Regions from separate parts of the Geminocystis sp. CENA526 genome, predicted to be linked through region 2. Evidence: predicted binding sites of a transcription regulator. Region 2 holds the regulator's gene; the other holds the start of a gene.
The links. The regulator NtcA, encoded in region 2, controls nitrogen genes in cyanobacteria. The targets are predictions, from matches to a motif close to TTTGTANCNNNNGNTACAAA.
Positions count from the first base shown of each region.

Region 1 (4,063 bases), on a different contig from region 2:
ATTAACGATGAAAAAGAGAATCAATGGTTAGTAGAAACCTTCTTAACACCTGAAACAAAATTTTTATGGATTGGGATTAATGATGTGGAAAAAGAGGGAGATTTTGTGTGGATAAGTGGTGAAAAATCCGATTATTTTAATTGGGCAAAAGGTGAGCCAAATAATAACCCTGAACATGGAGGAGAACATTTTGGTACATTAAATGGTATCGCTAATCCGTTCGATCGACCAGTGGGAACATGGAGTGATGCACCTGCTCATGCTATACTTAGGGGCATTGTGGAAAAAGTCACCGATGAAGACTAAATTCTCAGTTGCGATAATAAAAAATGAAGCCTATCTCGATCGCAAATGTATAAATAACCCAACAAAGTTTCTAAACCACTAGCCTGTTGATAGGTTTGTAAAGATAAACGACGAGGAGACTTTTTGACAGAATTTCGCCCTCGCCGAACCCAATTTAATTCTGTTTCTGTAAGTATGGGGTATAATTGTTGCAGATAAACTGCTTGAGTTTCAGCCCTTACCTTTTCTACTACTCGATGATGATAGTCAGAGATTCTTTTAGCAGGAAATAAGTAATGAGTGCGAATATATAACTCATAAACCGCATCACCGATATAAGCAAAAGCACTAGGGGAAATAGTTTGTAGTGATGAGGCGGAAATTTCGCCATTAAAAATTAATTTCCAGTGGGGAATAACCTCATTCTCAGAGTCAGATTGAGGGAGATTATTGAAAGGTAATGGATTAATGTCCATAAAATTAAATAACGCTGGAAACTGAGTTAATTTTTACGATATATCTTTTAACGCCTCATCAAGAGAATTTTTCAATTTCAGAAACTTCTCTAATCTTACCATTTTGACGGTTTGAGTCACTCTAGCATTACTGACGATTTGCAAGTCTCCTTTCATGGTACTTACTTGTTTGGCAATACGCACCAATGCGCCTAATCCTGAGCTATCAATAAAGTCTATTTGGGATAAATCTAAAATGATTTTATTAGCAGTTTCTTTGACATAGCTTAAGATGACTTTCTGAAAAGTAGGCTCAGAAAAAGCATCTAGTTGCCCTAGTAAATGAAAAATTTGGCAATTATTTCTGACTTCACGAGTCCCTCTTAGACTTACTGTCAGATTTAGTTGTTCTGAAATAGCTACCTCCCTACGGTATCTGTAGTTAATTAACAATTGTATAATATAGCTTAAATTCTTCTCAATCTTAATTTTTTTCTCTTTTTTCTCCTTATTCTTTAACATTTCTTCGTAATTCTGCTATGAAAAATTTTTTCTCCATCATACTTTTTTCTTTATTGTCTGTAATGTCTAATTCTCTTTCTGTAAGGGCATTACCCCCTCCCGATGATATTCCTGAAGAAGTTTTGGCAACGGAAATTATTATGGAAGCTAAATCCCCTCAAGATAATCAACCTTTGACTCCTGAGGAATATGCTTTATTGAAAGAAGAAATGGCAAATAGCCCTTTTCCTCCTCAAATTAACTCAGAATTGCGTCACAGAATTTTTTTGTTAAGAATACTCAACTTGCTAAGATCGATCGTACCTTAAGAAAATTTTTATTGTTAAGGTTTATTAACTTTTTCTCTATTTTGTAGCAATTTATACAGATTTTATTTATGATAATAAGTGTAAGCGATAAATAAAAAAGAAAAGATAAAGATTATGAATACTACTCAAAAAGCCCGTGCATTAATGATACGTCATGATAAAATGATTAGAAATCGTCAACAGTCTATGTTAGGAAGACTTGCAGGTGAAATCGGCATGGATGTTAATAATACAGAATATTATGAAAATTTAAAGTCTGCACCCTTATCTAGTTTTGCTCGTAGTTACGATCGAAGCAACAGTACTTTAAGTTAATTACATCAACAATTTAATTTAAGCAAAAATGAATATTAAAACACAGGCGTAAATCAACGATGAATGTATTTACGTCTATTTTATTGGGGGTTTGCTGAATAAATCTGAAGACTAGAAAAATATGGTGATACTAGATAATTACATAATGTGATTCTAAGAATTAAAACCCTTAAAACTCTTCTCTTTTTGCAAATCCGCTCTTCCCTACCTTCATCAAAATACTATGAGGCAACCCCTAATTATAATTCGTTGCTATAAATTATCGTTTTGACTGGATTATCTTGATTACCTTTTACTGTAATTTGTTTGTCTTGTAACCTGCCAATCGCTCTCATGCCTCGTAAATTAAAGTCGGGATTTATCTGTTTATAAAAGACATTGCCATCGGCGGTTATTTCTTGATTGTCTAAATTCCACACTAAATTATCTGAGTAAATTTCTACCTCATTTTTGACTGCTTGTCCATAAATTCCTCCTTGTAAATAGACTAAATTTTCTGCTAAATCAAAGTCCACATTATTCGCTGTTAATGTCATGTCATCTTCAGGTTGTACTAATTTTGTCGGGGCATTCGATCGCATTTTTCGATCGAGATAATACCAAGTAATTCTTTCTGTTGCCGCTTGTAAAGGTGGTTCTAAAGATTGATACTCAATATTACCATTAATAATAGCGATATTAGCATCTATATCTATTTCAGCTTGATTGCTTTTTAACTTATCCGTTACCTTTTTTTTCTCATCGTAACGCACTATATCTAATAGACTATTTCCAATAATTTTATTTTCGGGAATTTGCCAATATAAATGTTGAGTTTTTAATTGTAAAGAGGGGTTAATTGTGGTGGCTAAAATATCTTTATTTAATTCTAATAATTGAGTGGTGGTGTTATATTTTGCCTCCCTTGCTTTAACCACTAATTTAGGATGATTTGCGGTTATTCCTTCTTCTCCTATCATTAACATCACATTTTCTTCTGGTTTCCATACCAAAGTGTCACCCTTAAATTCAGCTTTATTACGAGTATCAAAAGCTAAAATATCATCGTATAAATAAATTTCTTTGCCTTCATTTTTTACTTCTCCTCTTTCAGCACTAACTTTTAAAATAATTTTCCCATTTTCATACAAATTACCTGTTAAATCTTCTAAAATAGCACTTTCTTTATCTTGGGTATAAATAGCTTTTTTTGTACTTAAACGCCATAAAAGTTCTCCTTTAGCATTAGATTGTTCTAATACTGCATTATATAACACTAATCCCTGTTCTACTTCTCTTTTAAATTCCGTTTCTTCTGTTTCTTCTACAGGATTATTTCCCTGACAACTCACTAACAAACAGCATAATAAAATAGTAGAAATTGACTTTTTAAATAACATTCTTTAAGAATTGAGAATTAAGAATTAAGAATTAAGAATTAATAACTTTTGCCTGTTGCCTGTTGCCTATCCTAACCAGTAAACTTATATGCGTCCTAGCTTACTTCTTTGTGAACTCGATCGACAAATAGAATACCATTAAGATGATCTAATTCGTGTTGAATGATTCTTGCCACAAAATTATTATATTCTTTTATTTGATAATTACCATCTCGATCGAAATATTCTACCATAACATCCCTATATCGTGGCACATCTTCCCGTTGATTTGGCACACTCAAACAACCTTCTTGACGTAGGATAATATCCTCAGAGTGACTGATAATGCGTGGGTTAATCATTGCCATAGGAGGAATAAAAGGCGCGTCAGGATAGCGAATATTGGGATGTGACGCAATAATAATAACACGACTAGACTCCCCAACTTGAGGGGCGGCAATACCTACCCCATGACACTTATAAGTAATAGTTAATAAGTTATCAATGAGGGTTTGTATTTTGGGATGATGAATGTCTTTAACTTCTTGGGCGATTTGTTTTAATCTGGGGTTGCCAATTAGTAAAATTTCTTGATTCATTAAATATTAGATTTCTCCAGAAAAGATTTTTAATTGCTTCGTCGGGGTTGAATATTATTCAATCTACTATTATTCAATCCACAACCTAATTAGATTCATTTTGCTAGAAAATGTTATATTGAAAAATAATTATTTTTTCATTGTTGATTATAATGGAATGTCTGACTATTTTAACACCCCAGCAAGAAGATTTTTGTCAACGAGTAAAGGCGGGACATTTG
Region 1 is NZ_JBLZFY010000034.1:5,648-9,710, reverse strand. It holds gene ACN4EE_RS11070 (C-type lectin domain-containing protein) at 1-306, shown strand, start outside; gene ACN4EE_RS11065 (Mini-ribonuclease 3) at 303-761, opposite strand; gene ACN4EE_RS11060 (STAS domain-containing protein) at 795-1,139, opposite strand; gene ACN4EE_RS11055 (hypothetical protein) at 1,325-1,570, shown strand; gene gifA (glutamine synthetase inactivation factor IF7A) at 1,685-1,885, shown strand; gene lptC (LPS export ABC transporter periplasmic protein LptC) at 2,125-3,264, opposite strand; gene def (peptide deformylase) at 3,360-3,842, opposite strand; gene ACN4EE_RS11035 (tetratricopeptide repeat protein) at 3,995-4,063, shown strand, end outside.
Region 1: a site for NtcA is predicted at 1,611-1,630, ahead of gifA (glutamine synthetase inactivation factor IF7A). Genes of this name have one in related genera too.

Region 2 (4,063 bases):
TAAAATCCAACCTAAGTTCATATTTGCCCAATAAAGCATCGTTAAGCTAACAGCACCAAATACAAGGGATGTGCCTAAATCGGGTTGAATTAAAGTCAATATCCAAGGTACAGATACCATTGCCATAACGGGGAGAAGGTTAATTAATTTTGAGCCGTCTCGATAATGTAATAGGGCGGATAGACTGACGATAAAACCTACTTTAGCAAATTCGGAGGGTTGGAAGTGAAAACCGCCTAAATTAATCCATCTTTGCGCACCATTAACGGTATCTCCCGCAAAAATGACAACTACTAACAGTATATTGGTTATGGCGTAGGTTATCCAATGAAATCGTAATAGTATTTCGTAGGGAAAATAGGATAAACCCATTAAAATAATAAAACCCACCACTGTCATAATTAGCTGTTGTTGCCAATCAGATATTTGCTCATAGCTTTGGGTACTATAAATAATTAAAGAACCAAAGGAGCTTAATCCCACTATTAAGCAGATTAAAAACCAATCTAAATTTCTGGTATTATTCACGTTCGATCGAGATCATTAAAACTTCATTGTTGATAGTCTAGCTTAATAATTGTCCTTTCGTGGTTAGATTAGTTCGATCGAGCTTAAACATTTTAGACATAATGTAGCGACAATAAAAAAATTCAGTAAAAGACGTTGTTGAGATAAAAAATAAAAGACATAGAATTTAGATAACAGTTAACAAAGAATCTCATTGCCGAGAAATACAATGATTATCAAATTTACAACAACGTCTAGGGAATTTTACACATTTTTGAATAATTGTTTCATTAAGTTATCTTTCACCATCATCTGACGAAATACCTCAATTAAATATTCTTGGGCTTGTTCTTGACTTAACTTTTTAACTTGATCTTTGAGAACTTCCAACTTAAATTGTTGTTCCAAACTCAGTTTAGTAGGTGTTTCCATTAGTTTTACTCCTCAATTAATTCATTAGATATAAATAACCTAACATAAGGATATTAAAACCGCAACTTTGTCAAGCAATCTGTCTAAATTGTTACTTTTTTTAACATTTTTAAAAAGTACGGTTGTCTCAAAGTACTTCAGATAGGTTTAAACCCAATATTTATTAGAAATCAGAAATCTATATAAAAATCTTCATTCTTCATTCTTCATTCTTCATTCTTCATTCTTCATTCTTCATTCTTCATTCCTAATTACCCTTGAGTCATGCCCATTATTTCGTAACCTGCATCAACATAAATAATTTGTCCAGTAATACCACTAGCTAAATCACTGCACAAAAAGGCGGCGGTGTTGCCTACTTCGATTTGAGTTACGGTACGTTTTAAGGGGGCAACGGCTTCCACATGGTGAATCATGTCTAAAATACCCCCAACGGCTGAAGATGCAAGGGTGCGGATGGGACCCGCCGAAATAGCATTTACCCTTACATTTTGACTACCTAATTCGGAGGCTAAATAACGCACACTCATTTCTAAGGCTGATTTAGCAATACCCATAACGTTATAGTTGGGAATGACTTTTACTCCTCCTAAATAGCTTAAGGTGACAATACTTCCTCCCGATGCCATCATGGGTTTAGCTGATTGTACTAAACGAGTGAGAGAATAGGCACTAATATCGAGGGCTGTTTTAAAACCATCACGGGAAGTGTTGCTAAAATCTCCTGCTAAATCGTCTTTTTGAGCAAAGGCTAAACAATGGATTAAAATATCGATATGTCCCCATTTTTCTTTAATTTGGGCAAAGGTTTCATCTATTTGAGCATCATCTTGTACGTTACAGGGTAAAAAAACGCTAGGGTTTAAAGGGGCAACTAATTCTCCTACTTTTTTCTCAAATCTCCCTTTTTCATCGGGCAGGTAGGTGACACCAATATTTGCCCCTGCTTTATGTAGCTGTTGAGCAATACCCCATGCGATCGATTTATTATTAGCAATACCAGTTACAAGGGCATTTTTTCCTTTTAAATCTAACATATTCTTGATTTTTTCTTTAATTTTCTGTAATATCTGACAATAATTGATTAAACTAATTACGTTATAGATAGTTATCTAGTTTACAATTACTTATCTTCTTATAAAAAGTGTCCTTTATTCGATCGAACATTAAATATTATTAAGTAACTATCCCCTATGCAATCAATCTTAAATCAAGAACAACCTTTAGCCTCTGTATTTCGTCAAATTGGAGCTGGAATTTATACTCCTGTAGTGGAAAGATTTGAACGTGGTAAGACAATTTTTTTTCCCGGAGATCCAGCAGAAAGGGTATATTTTTTAATGAAGGGTGCTGTCAAATTGTCACGGGTGTATGAAGCAGGAGAGGAAATAACAGTAGCTTTATTGAGAGAAAATAGTGTTTTTGGGGTTTTGTCTTTGGTAACAGGGCAAAAGTCCGATCGATTCTATCATGCGGTGGCTTTCACTCCTGTAGAATTATTATCAGCCCCTATTGAGCATTTTCAACGAGCGTTAAGAGATAATCCTGAACTATCACGACTTATGTTACAAGGATTGTCTTCTCGAATTTTACAAACAGAATTAATGATTGAAACCCTTGCCCATCGTGACATGGCTTCTCGTTTAGTTAGTTTCCTGTTGATACTATGTCGAGATTTTGGGATTCCTAGCCTTAATGGTGTTACGATCGATCTCAAACTATCCCATCAGGCTATTGCCGAAGCCATTGGTTCAACACGGGTGACGGTAACAAGATTACTAGGAGAATTAAGACAAGACGGCTTGATTTCTATTACCAAGAAAAAAATTACAGTCCATAATCCAGTCGCATTAAGTCAACAATTTGCTTAAAAATTGAGTAATAAGTAGGGTTTGCTCAAAAAGTGTTTTAGTTAGGGGGTGCACAAAAAGTATTTTGATGAGGGTAAGTATCAGGTGTCAGGTGTCAGGTGTCAGGTTAAAGAATGAAAAATCAAGATTTTGAATCTAATCATTAGCTTTAGACTATATTTATTATTACGATTTAGTTTCAAGAACCCTTAATTCTTAATTCCTAATGCTTTTGGGATCGAGTGCATCCCTTAATCCATCCCCTAATAAATTAAAAGATAGTACCGTTAAAATAATTAAAATAGCAGGAGGAAAAATTAGCCAAGGTTGTAAAACTAATACCGAAGCATTGGAGGCTAATGACAGTAAATTACCCCAACTGGGATCGGGTTGTTGAATGCCTAAACCAATCAAACTTAATACAGATTCTGCCACGATAAAACTAGGAATGGAAAGAGTGGCAGAAATGACTATATAAGTCGCTGTTTGCGGTAAAATATGCTTGATAATAATATAGAAAGAATTTGCCCCGATCGATCTAGCAGACTGCACAAATTCTTGTTCTTTGAGGGTTAAAACTTGCCCCCTAATAACTCTAGCTAAACCCGACCAACCGATAAAAGAAGTAATTAAAATAATTAACATAAATCTCTGCGCACTGCTCAAACTCGGCGGTAAAACGGCGGCTAATGCTACTAATAAATAAATACCCGGTATGGTCATCAAAACTTCCACCAGTCGCATTAAAATATTGTCTAAAATGCCTCCAAAATAACCTGCAATGCCTCCAATTATCATGCCGAGGGGAAAAGAAATTAAAATGCCAATTAAGCCAATAAAAAGGCTAATTCTTCCGCCAAATAATATTCTACTAAATTGATCTCTACCCTGTTCATCTGTGCCTAAAAGATTAATTTTTCCTTCTCCTAAAGTACCGAATAAACGTCTTTGCAGAGTAAAACCTGAGAAGATTTCTACCTCGTCAAAGGTGGGGGGTAAAGGTAATTTTATTTGTAAAAATTGATAGGGTTCACCCTTAACAAATAAACGAATGGGAGAAGGTTTTGTGTAGTCTATTTCTAAGGTTCGATCGCCCGTGTTTATATCGGTTCGTCCTTGAGTAGTAGGATATACATGAAGTCCGATAAATTGTTTATCTTGATTACGCCAATAAATAGTAGTTGGTGGCAATAAAGAACCATTTTCCTGAGCAGAATAGGGATTATAGGGGGCAATAAAATCCGCACCTAATACCATAGCATAAAAAAATACAA
Region 2 is NZ_JBLZFY010000008.1:3,742-7,804, reverse strand. It holds gene rodA (rod shape-determining protein RodA) at 1-528, opposite strand, end outside; gene ACN4EE_RS03995 (NblA/ycf18 family protein) at 772-939, opposite strand; gene fabI (enoyl-ACP reductase FabI) at 1,191-1,976, opposite strand; gene ntcA (global nitrogen regulator NtcA) at 2,133-2,810, shown strand; gene ACN4EE_RS03980 (ABC transporter permease) at 3,006-4,063, opposite strand, start outside.